Regions from separate parts of the Acetobacterium sp. KB-1 genome, predicted to be linked through region 1. Evidence: riboswitches for the same ligand, from Rfam matches in the RefSeq annotation. Region 1 holds a riboswitch; each other region holds the start of a gene.
What was found. Region 1 has a riboswitch for cobalamin ahead of DOZ58_RS03570 (AAA family ATPase). Riboswitches for the same ligand answer to the same signal wherever they lie in the genome.
Positions count from the first base shown of each region.

Region 2: another riboswitch for cobalamin. It lies ahead of DOZ58_RS16095 (iron ABC transporter permease); the one in region 1 lies ahead of DOZ58_RS03570 (AAA family ATPase).
Region 3: another riboswitch for cobalamin. It lies ahead of DOZ58_RS13575 (anaerobic ribonucleoside triphosphate reductase); the one in region 1 lies ahead of DOZ58_RS03570 (AAA family ATPase).
Region 4: another riboswitch for cobalamin. It lies ahead of DOZ58_RS09575 (energy-coupling factor ABC transporter permease); the one in region 1 lies ahead of DOZ58_RS03570 (AAA family ATPase).

Region 1 covers NZ_CP030040.1:762,035-767,025, forward strand. The annotation lists gene DOZ58_RS03560 (nitrogenase component 1) at 1-117, opposite strand, end outside; gene DOZ58_RS03565 (nitrogenase component 1) at 104-1,393, opposite strand; gene DOZ58_RS03570 (AAA family ATPase) at 1,384-2,163, opposite strand; cobalamin riboswitch at 2,310-2,494, opposite strand; gene rffA (dTDP-4-amino-4,6-dideoxygalactose transaminase) at 2,602-3,735, opposite strand; gene DOZ58_RS03580 (ABC transporter ATP-binding protein) at 3,791-4,561, opposite strand; gene DOZ58_RS03585 (ABC transporter substrate-binding protein) at 4,574-4,991, opposite strand, start outside.
Region 2 covers NZ_CP030040.1:3,492,389-3,497,379, forward strand. The annotation lists gene DOZ58_RS16080 (energy-coupling factor ABC transporter ATP-binding protein) at 1-568, shown strand, start outside; gene DOZ58_RS16085 (energy-coupling factor ABC transporter permease) at 712-1,476, shown strand; gene DOZ58_RS16090 (energy-coupling factor ABC transporter substrate-binding protein) at 1,476-1,817, shown strand; cobalamin riboswitch at 1,846-2,044, shown strand; gene DOZ58_RS16095 (iron ABC transporter permease) at 2,324-3,358, shown strand; gene DOZ58_RS16100 (ABC transporter ATP-binding protein) at 3,355-4,566, shown strand; gene DOZ58_RS16105 (adenosylcobinamide amidohydrolase) at 4,568-4,991, shown strand, end outside.
Region 3 covers NZ_CP030040.1:2,924,785-2,929,775, forward strand. The annotation lists gene DOZ58_RS13555 (response regulator) at 1-528, shown strand, start outside; gene DOZ58_RS13560 (flavodoxin domain-containing protein) at 519-1,010, opposite strand; gene DOZ58_RS13565 (FMN-binding protein) at 1,033-1,410, opposite strand; gene DOZ58_RS13570 (MarR family winged helix-turn-helix transcriptional regulator) at 1,425-1,889, opposite strand; cobalamin riboswitch at 2,185-2,364, shown strand; gene DOZ58_RS13575 (anaerobic ribonucleoside triphosphate reductase) at 2,482-4,842, shown strand; gene nrdG (anaerobic ribonucleoside-triphosphate reductase activating protein) at 4,839-4,991, shown strand, end outside.
Region 4 covers NZ_CP030040.1:2,047,437-2,052,427, reverse strand. The annotation lists gene DOZ58_RS09580 (FtsX-like permease family protein) at 1-1,980, shown strand, start outside; cobalamin riboswitch at 2,202-2,383, shown strand; gene DOZ58_RS09575 (energy-coupling factor ABC transporter permease) at 2,552-3,289, shown strand; gene DOZ58_RS09570 (energy-coupling factor ABC transporter substrate-binding protein) at 3,267-3,566, shown strand; gene cbiQ (cobalt ECF transporter T component CbiQ) at 3,771-4,481, shown strand; gene DOZ58_RS09560 (energy-coupling factor ABC transporter ATP-binding protein) at 4,474-4,991, shown strand, end outside.

The DNA.
Region 1 (4,991 bases):
ATAGCGGGTCGTGCCCTCCGGCCCGAACTCCACAATCACCAGCTCCCTGACGCCGCTGAGGGCCCACAGCAAACCCATCCGTTCCGATGGGACGGGATAATTGTTAGAAAGATACATCCGGTGCACCTCCCGCTAAAACTGATTTGACCGCCGCCAGTGCCCAGGTGATCGCTTCATAGCCAATTTTTCCCGGTGGCACGAGTCGTTCCAGGTGCAAGATTCCCAATTGTTTTAAATAATCCACCGGTCCAAAACCAATGTATAAATCCGGTAAAAGTTCCGGCATCAGACTGACTGCCGCATTGGGATTGGCTACGTAATTCACATAGGGATCCCAACCCTGATCGAGAATCCGATCAATCTGCTCCTGACTGTTATCCGTGAGCCGATAGGCGTTAATCAGCAGTGGCACCATTCCCAGGGAGGTCAGAAATGCCGCCGCTTCAAAGGCATCCGGCGGCCGACCACCATTGACAAAGCTTTTTCCGGCCAGCACCTGCCGCGCCTCTTGCAGCTGCGAAACGGCGTTTTGATGAGCTTTTTCAATTATTTTTTGAATCGAGATACCCAAATGTCCTGCCAGCTGCTGGTAACCTGATCGGATCTTATCCAGCTCAAAAGAGGGTTCAAAGAAAACGTAGGGAGTGCCAAACTGGTCTTCCAAGGCCATTGCCAGTTCCCGACCGACCTCGCTGGTGACGATATTCAGGGCCGCCGCCGGGGCGCTCTGAAGGGCTTCAATGTTACAGGGTTCCGGAATGATCAGATGAAGCGTAATCCCGTTTTGCGTAAGCAGTCCCAGCAGTTCCGAATCCTTCAGAGAGCCTTCGATTCCGGCATGAAAATTTCGTCCCAACAGATTAACCGTTCCCGGTTTGACCGTTTGCGGTTTCATCAGCCGGACCATTGCTTTCATGGTCTGGGACACCGCCACCCCAAATTCATTGCAGTTTCGGTCATAATGGGCCACATGAATGGGCAGAATCGGAATGCCACATTCCTTTTCGGCGGCTTGACTAATGGCTTCCAGATCTTCACCGATAATTTCAGGAATGCAGGTGCTGACTAAAAAAATACAACGGATCCGGGGATCTTTGGCGATCTGCAGCAAGGCTGTCAGGATGCCATCGCGACTGCCAAAAATAATATCGGTGTCTTCAAAGACACCGGCAAAAAACCGCTCGTAGCCCGGTTCTTCACTGTGGTAGATGCAGCTGTTTCGGGCATACCAGGTGCATTCAGCCGTTCCGACGACCAGGACAGCCGCTTCTCTGATCAGCGGCGCTGCTACGGCCACCCCGAAGGTTGGACAAAAAACCCCACATGAAATAGCCACCGACGCCCCATAAATATCCTTATTATGGTTAATTTCTGACAGTCTGTTTAAACGCATGCTGCTGCCCTCCCGGCGGTTTTTTCACAGTCAAACAATTTATCCGCCAGCGCCGCATAGGATCGCGCCTGAGGGCTTTCCGGAAAGGCCTCAATCACGGTTTGATGTAAGGCTTCGGCCTGTTGCACCAGTGGATCGCGTTCAATCGTGTGGAGAATTGCGGTGTCAATTTCCCGGGCGGACTGAGCAACAATAGCCGCTTCATTGACAATCCCCTTCTTATTGAGGATCAGCCCCTTCAGACTGGCATATCCCCGGGAACCAAAAGATCGCACCGCAGCAGCAATATTATCGGCGGCATAAAGCGACATGCTTTCTCCCGAAGTCACAATGCAAACGCTGTCGGCATAGCCATTACGGATCGGCATGGCAAAACCGCCACAGACCACATCTCCCAACACATCGTAAATGACGACATCCGGGTTATAAACATCATTGGCTTTCAATTCAGCCAGTTTTTCAAAGGCCGCAATAATTCCCCGACCGGCACAGCCGATTCCAGGTTTTGGTCCACCAGCTTCGACACAGAGGACCCCGCCACTGCCAGTAAATACAAGATCAGAAAGTCTCGTAGCTATATCCTTATCCCGAATCACTTCCAGCACTGTCGGGATGCGTTTTCCGCCAGTCAGGTTGATGGTTGAATCTGATTTAGGATCACACCCGATCTGCATCACTGTTAACCCTTTTTGGGCCAAAGCCGCGGAAAGATTGGACACCGTGGTTGATTTTCCAATTCCCCCTTTACCATAAATCGCTATTCTTTCCAAAATTTACCTCCATTTTTTCCTAAATAAAAAAACCGCAGTTATCATAATGACAACTGCAGCTCCGTATTTATGCTGAATTTAAAATACAAAGAAATGGCATCGCTACGCCTTTCTTTGTTCTTCACCTATTCTGTAATCACGCAGAATAAAAGAATATCCACACAGGCAGGTTTTCTGACTCAAGCGTCTTCATTTTTCCTACCTTCCCAAATGATCAGTGGTATTCCTGGAAAAACTCCTCTTATACAGCGGCGGTACCGTACAGGATTTTCACCTGTTTCCCTATTATGCCGGCATTGCTATGCCAGCCACCTCTATTTCTGATTTAATTGTATGCCTAGTATACAACTAACCAGTTACCGCGTCAAGTCTTTTATTTAGTCTCAACAAACATTTCTGATGCCGATTTTACGACAATATCGCCGATATCTTGCAGGGTTAACGTTTATAAAAGGCGACAATTTCTGCGACCACCCGCTCCAGCTCTGGCTCCGAAAGGCTAAAGTATAATGGCAGCCGCAGCAACCGCAGGCTTTCGTTGCTGGTAAAGCGGTCGGCACCGTGAAAGCGTCCGAATTTCTGGCCGCCGGGGGTTTCATGGAGGGGGGTATAGTGAAAGGCGGTACAGATCTGATGCTGCTTGAGCCAGTGAATCAGATCGTTCCGTTCCTGCTGACTGGCGGTTTTGATATAAAACAGATGACCATTATGCTGGCAGTGTTCCGGCACTACCGGCAGCTCAATATAGCCAGCCGCAACCAGCGGTTTTAACCGTTCATAATAGTGCTGCCACAGGTTCAGCCGCTGCCGGTTAACCATTTCGGCGGCTTCCAGCTGAGCCAGAAGATGAGCCGCGTTGAGTTCGCTGGGTAAATAGGAGGAACCCAGATCGACCCAGGAATATTTGTCCACCCGGCCCGCCAGAAAATCATGGCGGTTGGTGCCCTTGTCGCGGATAATTGTGGCCTGCTCGATTAGATCCTCGCGATTAATCAGTAGGGCGCCACCTTCCCCCATGGTGTAGTTTTTGGTTTCATGGAAGCTGTAACAGCCCAGATCTCCGATGCTTCCCAGGGCTTTATTTCTGTAGCTGGCCATCACACCTTGCGCCGCATCCTCCACCACCAACAGATCGTGGCGTCTGGCAATAGCCATAATCGCATCCATCTCGCAGCCAATGCCACCGTAATGGACCGGCACCATCACCTTCGTGCGGGACGTGATAGCGGCTTCAATCAGGGTTTCGTCAATGTTTAAGGTATCCGGCCGGATATCAACAAAGACAATGGTGGCACCGCGCAGGGCAAAGGCATTGGCGGTGGTCACAAAGGTGAAGGCCGGCATGATCACCTCATCTCCGGGCTTGATGCCGGCCAGCAGGGCCGTCATTTCCAGAGCCGCGGTGCCGGAGTTCGTTAAAAAAGCCCCGGGGATCTGGGCGTTTTGACACAACCAGTCCGAACAGGCTTTCGTAAAAGGGCCATCCCCACCAATCTGATGATTTTTAGTGATGGCCGCTTTTATATATTTTATTTCGGTTCCCAAATAAAGGGGCATATTAAATGGTATCATGGTCATTTCCTCTTTTGTCTTAATCTGGTGAATGATTGGGGACTTGACCGGTTCTTTAAACGTCAATCAAATCCAGGATTTCTTCTTTCAGGGCCAAATAGCTTGCATCCACTTGAACCCGTCCGGTGCGTTTATCAACCCGGTCACAAAAATCGACGGTAAATTCCTGAATAATGGTGCCGGGACTTTTGGACATCACCAGCAGGCGGGTGCCCAGCGACAGGGCTTCGTCCACATCATGGGTGATCATAAAAATGGTGTTCTGATCATCCTTCCAGATTTTTCGCACCAGTTGCTGCATATGAATCCGGGTCAGTGCATCCAAAGCGCCAAAGGGTTCATCCAGTAGCAGAATCGCTGGCTCATTGGCCAGTGCCCGGGCCAGCGCCACCCGCTGTTTCATCCCCCCGGACAGTTGAAAGGGCGGCTGATCGGCCACCTCCAGCAGATGCACCTGGGTCAGATAATGGTTGGCAATCCGGGTGATCTCGTCTTTGGGAAGCCCTTTTATTTTAGGGCCAAACTCGACATTTTTACGGACACTCATCCAGGGATAAAGAGACGCCGACTGAAAAACCACACCCCGTTGACGGTCCGGCCCTGAAACCGGCTGACCCTGCATTAAAAAGGTGCCCTCACTCGGCAGGGTAAACCCGGCAATAACATTAAGCAGGGTGCTTTTTCCGCAACCCGAAGGTCCCAAGACACAGATGAAATCATGCTGATTGATCTTCAGATTTACCCCATCCAGGGCGCGGACGGGTTCGTTTTCGTTGGGGTAATCCACGGTTAAATTGTCAATTTCGATAATCAGCTCGTTTTTCATCTTAATCCATCCTTATTCTAATGACATCTCAATATACGTTGAATTAATAAAAGCGTCAAATTCTTCCTGGCTTGGTGAATTGTCAATGGATTTCTGGCTTTGCAGAAAATCCGCAGTATCTTTCATGATTTTAGAAAAATTCCCGGGCTTACCGACAGACCCCATATAATCTGATCCCAGTTGTTCCTCCGGCGTCAGCCAGATTGAACCGGTCATCTGCATCAAAGCATTTTCGGCGGTGATACCCAGTTCAGCCGCTACACTTTCGGCCGCTTCCTGCGGATTGCTGCGGTAAAGATCTCCACCTTCACTGAGGCCTTTTACAAAACCGGCGACCAGATCCGGATAGTTTTTAGAAAATTCTTTTCGAACCAGACAGACATTAGCTGTGACATAGCCTTTTTTTGCCATCTCTGCACTGTTAACCAGG
Region 2 (4,991 bases), 1.3 Mb from region 1:
CAATCAGATCATTGCCTCCACCGTCATGGCCGAGGTTGGTTTTGGCCCGATGAATTTAAAACTGCCTCGAGAAGAGGTAATCAGCCGGGTCGATGAGGCCCTAACCTACATGAACATCCTCGATTTTAAAGATCGTCCGCCTCATTATTTAAGTGGCGGCGAAAAAAAGCGGGTGACGATTGCTGATATTATCGCGATGAAATCAGAGGTCATTATCTTTGATGAACCAACCGCGGCCCTGGATCCCCTCAATGCCCAGATGTTAGAAGAGGTGCTACTAAAGCTCGGAGAAGAAGGCAAAACGATGCTGATCTCCACGCACGATGTGGATTTTGCCTATCGTTGGGCAGAGCGGGCGATAGTTTTTGATCAGGGAAAAATTATTGCTGATGGAACGCCATTGGAGATTTTTAAAAACGCGAGAATCCTGGAGCAGGCAAATCTGAAACGGCCAGCCATGCTCGATGTTTATGAGATGCTGGTTGAAAACAAAATGATAAAGGACGAAAGCAACTATCCAACCACTCCCCAGGCGCTTAAAGTTTTATTACAAAAAAATATTCGGTAAAGAGTCATTTAGGTAGATGGTTACGATAGCAGTAATTGCGCAATCGATTTTAAGTTAAGTTGGCTTTGTGAGAGTTCAAAATTGAGCGCTCAAGAATTTTCGCAAACCCTTATAATATATAGATAAAAACTAGAGGAGGAACTATGAACACAAGTTTAACAACAAGAGAGAAGCGATTTATTGCGGCTGCGGCTGCGATCGCCCTGGTATTTGGGTTTACCCCGGTGGCCAGTGCGATGCACATTATGGAAGGTTACCTGCCAGTCGGTTTTAGTGTGGCCTGGGGCGTGATCTGTATTCCATTTTTAATTAAGGGTTACATGTCGATAAAAAAAACACTCAAAGAAAATCCTAAAACCATCACCTTACTGGCTATGGCTGGAGCCTATGTTTTTGTGTTATCATCTTTAAAAATTCCATCCGTAACCGGCAGTTGTTCTCATATGACCGGGACCGGGCTGGGCGCGATTCTGTTTGGACCAGCGGCAGTCAGTATTTTAGGCGTCATTGTCCTATTGTTTCAAGCTATTTTGCTGGCACATGGTGGGCTGACGACTCTGGGCGCGAATACCTTTTCAATGGCGATTGCCGGCCCCTTTGTAACCTTCGGAATTTTTATACTTTGTAAAAAAATAAAAATTAATAAGCATGTCGGTGTTTTTCTGGCAGCGGCAATTGGCGATTTGTTTACCTATTGTGTTACCGCATTCCAGTTGGCGATGGCCTATCCTTCCGAAAGTGGTGGCGTTGCCGCTTCGATGGTTAAATTTTTAGCCGTCTTTGCACCGACTCAGGTTCCCTTGGCTATCATCGAAGGAATTTTAACCGTGGTTATTATAATCGGGCTGGAAACCTATGCACAACCAGAACTTAATGATCTGGGATATCTTACCGGAGGTGTAAAATAATGACAGCGACAAAAAAAACAGTCATTGGTCTTTTAGTGTTGGCAGTAATCATTGCTCTGGTCCCCCTGTTTATCTTGCAGGATGCCGAGTTTGGGGGCTCTGATGATGCGGGCAGTGGGGTTGTGTCTGAGATTACCGGAACAGAGTATGAACCCTGGTTTACCCCAATTTTTGAAACGGCGATAAACGGTGAAATACCCGGTGAAGTGGAAAGTTTGTTTTTCTGTCTTCAAACCGGAATCGGGGTCGGGATTATTGCCTTCTTAATGGGGCGATTTGTGGAGCGAAAGAAAAAAGAAGACGAGCCAAAAAAAACAGACTCAAAAAAAGCTAAGAAATAAGACGGGTTTAAAAGGACTAAGTTTAAAAATTGAATAATTAAAAACAGGTGTCGGTTGCAATCCATTGTATTGCAGGCCGATTAAAAGGGAAGAGAGGTGAAAATCCTCCGCGGTCCCGCCGCTGTAAAAGAAGAGTTCCTCCAGGAATGCCACTGTAGAAATATGGGAAGGTAGGAGGGTATGTTGACGCTTGAGCCAGAAGACCTGCCTGTTTATGCAAAACTCTGCGAGAGACAGAAAAAAGGTTTTATTTGCGTACCGTTTTACGGGCTCATTGTCTCAATTTGAGATAATGAGCCTTTTTTTATACTTGGGAAAATTACAAAATAGTCAGATCAACATTTCTGATTAAAGGACAAAGCAAAACTGTCAGAGCAATTAATATTGCGAGCTAGCAGGGGAAATTGCGAAAATATTGGTTAGCATCGATAGTATTAATTTAGAAATATAAATGGAGGTTTCATAATGAAGAAAAAAGCAACGAAAATTATGAATCAGAGGTGGTAATGGAAAGTATAAAAAACAGAAAAGCACGACAAATCAGCATCCTGGTCTTGATTCTTGGGGCCATTGTGGTGATTTCGCTATACAGCATCAGTGTGGGGTCCATCAATATCAGTATTCCGGATATTCTATCTATTTTGTCGGGAAAAGCAGTGGCAGATGATACCTATGGCCCGATTATTATGAATATTCGCCTACCCAGAACCCTGGCTACGATCATGGGGGGAGCCTGTCTGGCACTTTCCGGTTTGTTGCTGCAGATATTTTTTAAAAATCCAATCGTCGAGCCTTATATTTTAGGGGTCTCATCCGGGGCAACCTTGTTCGTGGGGCTGGTACTATTAGGTGGATTCTCATTCGGATTGAAGTCCCTGCCCCCGATGGGTTTGTTTGCCGGTGCTTTTCTGGGTGCCATGCTGGTGATGGTGGTGGTGGTTTTTGCCGCTCAAAAAGTAAAGAACATCACAACCCTTTTAATCATCGGGATGATGGCCGGGTTTATTTGCAATGCCTTTACCAGTATCCTGACCGCTTTTGCCGACAAAGAACAGCTGCATGGCTTTGTGATGTGGTCGATGGGCAGTTTTTCGGGATTCTCCTGGCCACAGGTCCAGTTTTTATATGGCATCGGTTTACCGATGATTATTCTGGCTTTTGTTTTGAGTAAACCATTAAATGCCATGCTCTTTGGTGAGAATTATGCGATTTCCATGGGGCTCAGCATGAAAAAATTCCGGGTGATTGTGATTCTGATTGCCAGTGTCTTGACGGCAACGATCACCGCCTTTGCCGGGCCAATTTCCTTTGTCGGCCTGGCCGTTCCCCATATGGTGCGAATCACTCTAGGGACGTCAGATAATCGCATTCTGATACCGGGGGTCATTTTCGCTGGGGCCTTGATGACCGGGGTTTGTGATCTTATTGCACGGATGATTCTTTCCCCCATTGAACTGCCCTTGGGGGTTATTACGGCCTTAATCGGTGCGCCGATTGTTGTTTACTTACTCGTCCATAAAACGAAAGGAAATGAGCTATGAAACCAGTAATCTTCACTGAAAATCTGAATGTTGGTTATGATAAAAAGGTAGTTGTTGAACAAGTGGATATTTGTGCCCAAAAAGGAGAACTGATCTGTTTGTTGGGTCCCAATGGGTCTGGAAAATCTACGATTTTGCGGACCTTAACGGGATTGCAACCACCGGTAAATGGGCGAGTTGAAATTAATGGAAGGGATATAGCGACCATCAAAAAAGCAGAACTGGCTAAAAAAATGGCGATCGTGCTGACTGAACAGGTCTCGTTGGGACTGTTGACTGTTTTTGAAATTGCTTCAATGGGTCGATATCCCCATACCAATTTTATGGGAAGACTATCAGCAGAAGACGAAAAGATTGTTAATGAGGCGCTTGATCTGGTTGATGCTGGATATCTGAAAAACCGCTATTATTTCGAACTTAGCGATGGTGAAAAACAAAAGGTCATGATTGCCCGGGCGTTGGTTCAGGAACCCGAGCTGATTGTTCTGGATGAACCTACCAGTCATCTGGATGTTCGGCACAAGGTGGAAGTCATCAGTATTTTAAGAAAACTCTGTCTGGAAAAAGGCATCACCGTGGTGCTATCCCTCCATGACATTGATATTGCTATTAAAGGCTGTCAGAAGATTTTACTGATTGAAAAGGGTAAGGTTAAAGCTCAGGGAACGCCAGAAGAGATTATCAAAACTGGTACAATTCAGAGTCTTTACTCAATTGAAGGGGCTAATTATAATGAGTTGTTAGGGTGCCTCGAATTTTGTTCACCGGTATTACCGGAAGTGTTTATTACCGGCGGAAATGGCACTGGAACCGGCGTTTATCGGGCCGTATCCCGAGCTGGTTTTGGCATGTGCTGCGGGGTACTGCATAGCAATGACATTGACTTGCATGTGGCAAAGGCCCTCAATTGCGATGTTGTTGAAGAAGACTCGTTTAGTCGGATTACCGAAAAACATTACGAAGATGCAGCAGCTAAAATGGCAAAAATGCACTATGTTATTGACACCGGCTTTCCGGTGGGAAAAACGAATGAGCATAATCTGGATTTAATCATTGATGCCATCAAAATGGGAAAAGTAGTTTTTAGCTTAACTGATCAAAGCGAATTAAAAGGACGGTTTGGTGATTGGGCCGAAAAAATAAAATGCTGTAAAAATCCGGCCGAGATTTTGCAGATCATCCCGCCACAAACAGGAAGTGGGTGCTGAGATGATGTTGGGGGTAACAGCTACCGGAGATCCTATTCATCGCTATCATCGGTGTCTGGTGGTGCCTTTTTCGGGACCACGAAAGGTTATCAGTACCGCCATGGAGCATGGTGGTTATCAGGAAAATCTAACGGCGATATTTAATCAGGATGTCAACCCCGGGCCGGGTCGGTTGTGCGAACACATGGAACCCGGTCAGCAGGAAAAAATGCAGTCCTTTATCCGGGAGGAGTTGGGGTTGGCTCCGGACACGGTAGCACGGATGGCTACGATTGTGTCCATGGAAAGTGCGGCCATTAAAAGCGAAACCTATGACATCCTGACCGTGACGGCTATTACCACCGCTAGTCTGGAAGTCAATGGCGGGCGGATTGGTGAGAAAGCTACCAGCTATGAAAAAAACGGCGAGTATATTAATTTAAGAC
Region 3 (4,991 bases), 1.8 Mb from region 1:
GTTAAGGAAAAATGCGAATCTTATGGTATTCATCACTATATCAGTAAACCCTTTAATCCCGAAAAATTTGTGGAAACCATCCGAAAAATTGCAAGCGCTGAAATAAAGGGCAAAGAAAACAGAATTAAAGAAGCTAACAGCCAGAGCATCGAACAAAACAGCCGAAAAGTGGCGGATGCCCCGGTGCTTGACCGGGAAGAAGGACTCCGATACATGGGAGACAACGCGGTACTTTATGAGCGTGTTTTAAAAGCCTATTTCAATGAAAATCAGGAAGTGATAGCAAATCTGGATTTTGCCATCAAAGCTGAAAGCTTTCAGGAGGCAGCCCAGATCGTTCATAAGGTTAAAAGCAGTTCTGGAAGCATTGGTGCCAAACAACTGTTTGAAATCGCCAAAGACTTCCAGAAAGCACTTGAAAGCGGGGCAGAAAAAGAAATCATCAATTTCTATTCTCAGTTTGTGGCGGCTATGAAGCTACTGCTGGATACAATCGAGCCAGTTGAAGATAGTGGCGGTCAGGAATGAGTATTGATCGTATTTGCCATCCGAAGAATGCTTTCGGGCAACGGCTTCATCGGAGACGTGTTATCCTTTTGGGCAGACTTCTCGACCATGTTTGACACGAACTTATGAAAAAACTTCATTTTATCCGGTCTCATTTCGCCACCAAAATTATCGAGAGTAAGGGCTTTTTCGAGCAGAATGTCGGTAAAAGAGTCTTTAAAATAAGTATCAATTGTTTCAGCCGAACCACAGGAGATAAAAAAGCCCAGAGTTTTGTTTTTCAGTTCATCTAAATGTGAAAGACAGTATTTCTTTATTTTCTTGTCAATCTGTCCAATGTAAATAGAACCGCCGATTAAGACTGTATCGTAGTCGTCCAGAGCGGGAATTTTATCGGAATTGATATTGACGAGTCGGGTTTCTCCGTTTAAGTTCTTTTTTAGTTCTGCGACGCAGTCCGCGGTAAAGCCATATTTACTGGCATAAAGTATCATGGTTTTCATGGGCATTTCCTTTCTTTGCATCTTATTGAGTTAAGGCATTTTCAATGGATTTGAGATAGGCTTTGCTGGTAACCGTGGCACCGCTGACTGTATCGACAGTGGTATTTTGTATTTTAATGACTTGGTTGATAATCGTACTGGTCACATCTGGAGATTCCATGGTGACGGATTTGACCACATCAATTGATGTAATCTGATGATTGGCCACACTGACGGCAACCTCATTGGTCCAACGTCCAGATTCGTAAACACCGGCATAGGTGCCATCTTCAATTTTTTGTAGATCCACCGGATTGATTGCCAGGTTTTCCCCGGATTCCAGGCCGCTGGTGAGATAAAAAAATCCGCCGGCACCTACTAGTACCAATACGCCCAGAATAATAATCATTGCTTTTTTCACGTATTTTCCTCCTGTTATCTTGATTCTTGATCCATCTTTTCCAGGTTTGTCAGTATCTTTGCAAGGGTTGACCGAGTCATAGCCAGCTCCTCTGCCGAGATGCCGTTAAATAATTTTTCAGTAAAAATCACTGCTTTCGCCTGACTTTCGTTACCGAAAGAATCGACGGCGTCGGTTAGTTTGATCCGGGTGATTCGGGCATCTTGAGGGTCTTTTTCCATAACAATGAAGCCTTTTTGTTCTAACTTCAGAGCTACCTGCTTGACGTTCTGATGAGAACTGCCCATTCCTTTGGCGACTTCTTTGATGGTGGGGTTATGATCAAAGGTATTCGCAACGACAATCGTGAGCAGCCACTGCTTGGTTGTTAGATTGTATTCTCTTAGTTCCCGCTCCAGTTGGGTGGTCATCTGGTTGGCAACGACTTGAACACTGCCAAAGATAAATTTTTGATCGGTCATTGAGTCGATATGGTCCAAAATATAACCTCCTCGCTTCTATTAAGGTAAGACCTTACCTTAATAGATAATACCTTACCTATTTTTGTCTGTCAATACTTATCAGCCGAATATATATATTTCTGAAGAAAGTTAAGACTAGCAAAATTTGAAAGGGTTTGCAAAAAATTTAACGGTAGAAATTTTTAAATTTATGTTATCATAAACAAGCGAAAAAGTTCACGATAGGGATGATGTTACTTGATTGAAATAGTGATTAACGTTTGCATTATAAATCAGTTTGACACTACATCTTGTATGTGATAAAATACAAACAACAAAATAAGGAGATAATGGTGCTGTGCCAACAGGTGCAGTTTGGGGGAAGCAGGTGTGAATCCTGCACGGTCCCGCCGCTGTAATGGTGAGATGTTAAAAGAAAATAAACAGGTTAAGCTGTTTGTTTCTGAACGTTCAAACCGGAGTCAGATTACCCGCCGTTATTAAATGCACCAGACTCTACGCGTGATAGAGGGTGTTCAATGTATCATTATGCCTCTTGACCACGCCGTTGAGGGGTTTTTGCATGCCTAAAACAACAAAAAGACTAGCAGGAAAGAAGGAAACGACCAGAATGATTACAAAAATTAGAAAAAGAGACGGACGAGAAGCCCCGTTTAACATTGAAAAAATTGCCAACGCTATTTTCAAGGCAGCCAGTGAAATCGGCGGCCAGAATTATCAGACGGCCATGGATCTGGCCGAGCGGGTTACCATTTATATTGAGCAGGAAATGAATACGAATGCGCCAACAGTGGAAGAAATTCAGGATGCGGTGGAAAAAATCCTGATTGAAACCGGACACGCCAAAACGGCCAAGGAGTATATTCTATACCGGGCTGAACGAACCCGAATTCGGGAGATGGATACCCGGCTGATGAAAATATATGAAGACCTGACCTTCAAGGACGCTAAGGATAATGATGTAAAACGAGAAAATGCCAATATTGACGGGGACACCGCTATGGGCACGATGCTGAAGTACGGGTCAGAGGGCGCCAAGCAGTTTTATGAAATGTTTGTCTTGAATCCAGAGCATTCAGCCGCTCATAAAGCCGGTGAAATCCACATTCATGATATGGACTTTCTAACCCTGACGACGACCTGCACTCAGATTGATTTGGAAAAGCTGTTTAAAAATGGTTTTTCTACTGGCCATGGACATCTGCGCGAACCCAATGATATTCAAAGCTATTCGGCTCTGGCCTGCATTGCCATCCAGTCGAACCAGAATGATCAGCATGGCGGACAGAGCATTCCCAATTTTGACTATGCCATGGTTCCGGGGGTAAAAAAAACCTTTGTCCGGCTTTATCAGGAGAACCTTGCCAAGGCCTTAACCTTATTAACAGAGACAAAGAATGCCTTAGCAAAGGTTAAAGCCATCGGCACGGACATCGAAAAGAAACTGGGGTTAAGACCCGAATTAAATCAACCCAAAGGTTATCAAGAAGCAGAAGCCCGGAGCCTGGCCCAATGGATTGTTGACGCCAATGTCATTAACCGGGTGCAAGGCTTTGCAATGGAAAATGCCGAGCGGGAAATCGACCGTAGTGTCTATCAGTCAATGGAAGCGTTTGTCCATAACCTGAACACGATGCACAGCCGAGCCGGGGCCCAAATCCCCTTTAGTTCGATTAATTATGGTATGGATAGTTCTACCGAAGGGCGGTTGGTGATAAAAAACCTGTTGCTGGCTACTGAGGCTGGTCTGGGCAATGGGGAGACGCCGATCTTTCCGATTCATATTTTTAAGGTCAAAGAAGGGGTGAACTATAATCCCTGGGACCCCAATTATGATTTGTTCAAATTGGCCTGCCGGGTTAGTGCCAAGCGATTGTTTCCCAATTTCTCCTTTCTGGATGCACCCTACAACCTGAAGTATTACAAAGAAGGTCAACCGGAAACAGAAATAGCCTATATGGGCTGCCGCACCCGGGTGATTGGAAATGTCCATGATACCAATCGGGAAATCACCTATGGCCGCGGGAATCTGAGCTTCACCACCATTAATTTGCCCCGTATTGCCTTAAATAGTCAAGGAGACAAAGAACTGTTTTTTATTGAGCTGGATAAAAAAATTGATTTGGTTATTGATCAATTACTGGAACGATTTGAAATTCAGGCCCATAAAAAGGTCAAAAATTTTCCCTTTTTGATGGGACAGGGGGTTTGGATTGATTCCGATGATCTTACTGAAGAGATGGAAATCCGGGAAGTGCTCAAACATGGGACCCTGAGTATGGGCTTTATTGGACTGGCGGAATGCCTTGTCGTTTTAACCGGAAAGCACCATGGGCAAGCGCAAGAAGTCCAGGAACTGGGGCTGGCAATTGTGGGCCACATGCGAAAGCGAATGGATGAAACCAGCCAGCACTATCAGATGAACTTTACCCTGCTGGGCACGCCGGCAGAAGGTACCGCCGGACGATTTGTCAAGCTGGATAAAACTATTTTTGGCGATATCCCGGGTGTAACCGACCGGGAATACTACACCAACTCTTTCCACATCCCGGTTTACTATGGAACCAGTGCTTACGACAAAATCAGACTGGAAGCACCTTATCATGAGCTTACCAATGCTGGGCACATTACCTATGTGGAAATGGATGGCGACCCGATGGATAATCTGGAGGCCTTTGAAAAGGTGGTCCGAGCGATGAAGGAAGCCGGTATTGGCTATGGTTCCATTAACCATCCGGTGGACCGGGATCCGGTTTGCGGCTATACTGGAATTATCGGGGATGTTTGCCCGAGTTGCGGTCGGTCAGAAGGAGAGCAGAAATTTGAACGCATTCGCCGAATCACCGGTTATCTGGTGGGCACTCTGGACCGTTTTAACGATGCTAAAAAAGCGGAAGTTAGAGATCGGATCAAACATTTTAATGCTGCTGAGCAGATTGCTACTGGTGAAGCAATGGAGCAATTGCAATGAGTAAAAAAGTAAGAATCGCCGGAGTGGTCAAAGAATCCATTGTCGATGGGCCAGGCATCCGCTTTGTGGTTTTTGCTCAGGGATGTCCGCACCAGTGTGAGGGTTGTCATAACCCGGCGACCCATGATTCTAACGGGGGTAACCTGGTG
Region 4 (4,991 bases), 1.3 Mb from region 1:
AAGTTGGCGCTGGTCAATTTAAAGAAAAACGGGAACACCTACATCCCTTATATACTGACTTGTATCGGATCGATTATGGCTTTTTATACCATCGTTTCAATCCAAAGCAATAAGGGATTAGACGCAATGCAAGGTTCGGAAAGCTTGAAAATATTATTATTCCTCGGGATTATTGTTATTGGCATTTTTGCGGTGATCTTTCTCTTCTATACCAACAGTTTTTTGATTAAACGACGAAAAAAAGAACTGGGATTATACAGTATTCTGGGAATGGAAAAGAAGCATATTGCCAGAGTGTTATTCTATGAAACGCTATTTGTGACGGTAATCAGTTTGAGTTTAGGGCTCCTTGGTGGGGTCCTGATTGGGAAACTGATGTTTCTAATCCTTCTTAACCTTGCTCATATTAAAAGTCCACTTGCTTTTAAGATTGATCAGATGGGTTTGTTATATACGACGGTTGTATTTCTGGCTATTTTTGGCTTGACCCTATTAACTAATTTTTTGCAGGTAAAGCTTACCAACCCCATTGATTTATTAAGAGGTGGGGAGCATGGTGAAAAAGAACCAAAATCTTCATGGCTGATGACGCTCATCGGCGTGATTTCGCTGGGAATTGGCTATGCGATTGCTTTATCAGTGCAAGATCCCATTGAAGCGATACTGCTTTTCTTTGTGGCCGTTATTTTTGTCATCATCGGAACCTATGCTTTGTTTACAGCGGGGAGCGTCACACTGCTAAAATGCTTGAAGAAGAATAAAAAGTTCTATTACCAGTCCCGAAATTTTATTTCAGTTTCCGGGATGATTTATCGAATGAAACAAAATGCTGTCGGTCTGGCTAATATTTGTATTCTCAGCACCATGGTATTGGTCACGATCTCCACGACGGTATCCTTATACATCGGTCAGGAAAGTATGCGGCGGGATTACTATCCCATGGATGTGAGCTTTATTGGTGCGGCTGAAACCACCGATTTTTCGGAGATTGAAAAAATTGTTGTAGCCGAAAAGACCAGTGCCAAGGTGGAAACAACAAATGAACTGTCTTTTGATATGAGTACCTTTACGGCCTTTAAGGAGGGCAGCCATTTTCTGCCGGATATGGTAACGGATGAGAACTTGGATCTAACGTATTATAATACGATCAGTAAGATTACCACGGTACCGCTAGAAGATTACAACCGGATGACGAATCAAAACAAAACCCTGGCAGAAAATGAAGTAATGATTTTTTCAGCCGGTGAGAATTACCAGGAACAAACCGTGGTTTTTGGCGAAAATCTGTTTTTGGTGGTTGAACAGCTCGAATCAGTGCCGATGGACTTCAAAAAGAAATTGATTACCGGAAATAGCTATTATATCATTGTCAATGACGAACAGATGATGTCGACTATTTACACGGCCATGAATGCCAATAAAGACAATGCTGACAGTGAGTCACCAGCGATTCATCACGCCATGATGTTTAATCTCAGTGGCAGTGAAGATAATATTAACCATTTTTCAAAACAGGTGAGGGCTTCGGTTAGTCAGCTCAATCCGGATATTGAGATAAGAAATATTTATGAATCACTGGCAGAACTTTATGGAATATTTGGTGGTTTTTTATTCCTGGGTGTATTTCTGGGCTCCCTCTTTATGATGGCCACGGTGTTAATTATCTATTTTAAACAGATTTCTGAAGGTTATGAAGACAGCGAACGGTTTGTCATTATGCAGAAGGTGGGGATGGATAAAACCGAGGTTAAAAAAACTATTGGCAAGCAGATCTTAATGGTATTTTTTCTGCCCCTGGCCGGAGCCATCATCCACGTGGCTTTTGCCTTTCCGGTTATTACTAAAATGTTAGCCGCCTTCCGGCTGACCAATATACCCCTAATTCTTTTATGCACGCTTGTGGGGGTTGTTGTTTATGCTTTAGTGTATACTGGGGTTTATCTACTCACGGCCAGATCCTATTATAAGATGATTCATTAATAGTTACAACGATTGGTTAATAAGAATCCCTCCCAGTTCATTTAATTAAAAGATCAGTGTTGCCTATCGTAATAGGGGCAGTTAATGGGCCTTATTGAAGGTTTGTAAAAAAATAGAGGGAGGCATCAAAGCTACATGTAAAACTGCTTTTAGCCTTAATTCACTTAAAAAAAACTGTACATTTATCGTATCCATGTTATAATATAACCACAATTAAATAAAAATGTAAAAAATCATTTAGGATGAAAAATTTCATTGAGGGAATCTGGTTAGAATCCAGAACGATCCGGTCACTGTAATTAGTTATGTCTCCTTAAATTGGCCACTGGGCACGTTTTGTCTGGGAAGGCGAGGAGAATAAAAGCTATAAGTCAGGAAACCTACTAATATGATGTACTAAAGTGTCCTTCCAGGGAAAAGGGAAGTTAGTAACATTAACAAAAGTTGGTTCTTGGTGTGAATCATAGAATTGATGGATATGTGTAATGATAAAACCTTTTTTCCCATAGTATTGTGGGGAAAAGGTTTTTTTTCGGTAAATTATCATAAAATGGAGGTTAGCATGGAGAAAATGAAAAAAACCATGACCGTTGTGGGAATCGCGTTTTTAATGGTTGTTTTGGCTGCCCAGCCTGTAAACGCTATGCATATTATGGAAGGCTTTTTACCCATTGGTTGGGCTGTTTTCTGGTGGGTGCTAGCCCTGCCGTTTATCGCCTTCGGACTCTATCAGGTTGGGAAGATATTCAAAGACAAACCTGAGCAAAAAGTTCTTTTAGCCATAGCAACGGCTTTTACCTTTGCCTTATCAGCGTTTAAACTGCCTTCGGTAACGGGGAGTTCTTCTCATATGACAGGGATCGGCTTGGGCGCGATCCTCTTGGGACCCTTTGCCACTGTAGTAGTTGGTACCATTGCGCTTTTGTTTCAGGCGCTGCTGCTGGCTCATGGCGGGCTGACAACTTTGGGTGCCAACGCCTTTTCGATGGCAATTGTCGGATCTTTTGTGGCTTACGGGATTTACAAAGGGCTGTCAAAAATCAATGTTCCCAAAGCCTTAACCGTTTTTTTAGCCGCCTTTATTGCCGATCTGGCAACCTATGTAACCACCTCCATCCAGTTGGGACTAGCCTTTCCGGACCCGGTCGGGGGGATTGTAGCTTCCGTTGTTAAGTTCTTAAGTATTTTTGCGATTACCCAGATACCACTGGCAATTATCGAAGGCATTTTAACCGTACTGGTGGTTAACGCCATTTACCAATATAAAGAAAAGGGGATTATTTCAAATGAAACTCTCACCGATAACTAAGGTTGTTCTGATTTTATTAATTGGCGCACTGATTATTATCCCTCAGATTGCTTTGCCGGACGCTGAGTTTTCAGGCGCAGATGATGCTGCTGGAACAGCCATCACCGCAATCGATGAAAATTATGTGCCCTGGTTTGAAAGCTTGTTTGATCCCGGCGAGATGGAAGAAAACCTATTCCTCTTCCAACAGATTTTAGGTGTCGGCGGTCTGGGAATCTGCTTTTTCTACCTTTATAAAAAGTCGAAAAAAAATGAAAAAGCCGATAAATCAGTGTAAATAGTAAGATAAAGCAGTACCGACACTTGTTACATCATGTTGTGACCTAGGGGTCAGACCCTGTGCATCAAGGCGGACACGGCGGGAGCCTGTCCGAGCTTGCAGTATACATCAGATTAACAATTGGTCGGTACGGGAGTTTGTCACCAACCTGAAGTCCGGCGACTTATATAAATATTAACTGCATCTTAGAAGGAGACAACCATGATTGATCGTTTTGCCCATACCAATAAACTAAACAATGCCAATCCTACTGTGAAGGTAGTGGTTTCGTTAGTCATGCTCCTTTCGGTTTTCTTCATCAATGAACCCCTGTATATGGCAGGGGTTTTTGGTGTTATGGTGGGGTGTACCCTATTGTGGGCAAAAATTCCGGTGCGGATTTATCTGCATACCCTGATTTTTGACTCCCTCTTTATTATCCCCGGAGCCCTGGCGTTATTGTTTACCATCGCCAGCGGAAGTCGTGGTAGTGGTGATTATTTATTTGCATTTAACTTTTTTCAGTTTACCATCGGTATCACTGCCACCAATCTGGTGCTGGCCAGCCTGGTTTTCTGTCGAGCGATGGCAGGAGTTTCCTGTATGCTTTTTTTAATTTACACAACCCCGGTGATGCAGATCGCCGGAGTCATGAAAAAAGCCCATATCAGCAATACTTTTTTAGAAATATTTGTTTTAACCTACCGCTTCATCTTTGATTACTGGGATAAACTTAAAGTCATGGCAACTGCCCAGGAATTGCGGTTTGGCTATCGCAATTTTAAAGTTGCCATCCAATCCATTGCAATGATGTTAAGCAATTTGTTTCTCATGGCCATTCAGAGCTACGAGGAGATGACACAAACCCTGGAATTAAAGCAATATCAGGGAGATTTTCATGTAAGCTATCGGAAAGGTCTGAAAAATGATTAAAACTAATAATTTGACATATCAATATCCGGACGGCACTAAGGCCTTAAAAAGTGTCTCTATTGACGGAAGTAAAGGGAATTGCATCGCCCTGATCGGTGAAAACGGAGCTGGAAAATCGACCTTGATGTCGGCGCTGATTGGGTTGATCAAACCAACGGAAGGAACCGTTTTTTTTAAAGAAGAACCCTTATCCTATAAGAAAAAAAATCTCTATGAATTTCGCAAATCGATTGGGCTGGTGATTCAGGAATCGGATAAGCAGGTCTTTTATTCCGGCATATATGATGATGTGGCCTTTGCTCTGAGGAATATGGGCATGGCTAGTGCGGTCATCGATGAGCGGGTGAAGGCGGCGATGGAAGCCACCGGCATCACACTTTTGGCCGATCGGCCAGTGCATTATCTCAGTTATGGGCAAAAAAAACGGGTGGCGATGGCCGGGGTTTTAGCCGTCGAACCGGAGATCATCCTGATGGATGAACCCACCTTAGGGCTCGATCCTAAAAGCAA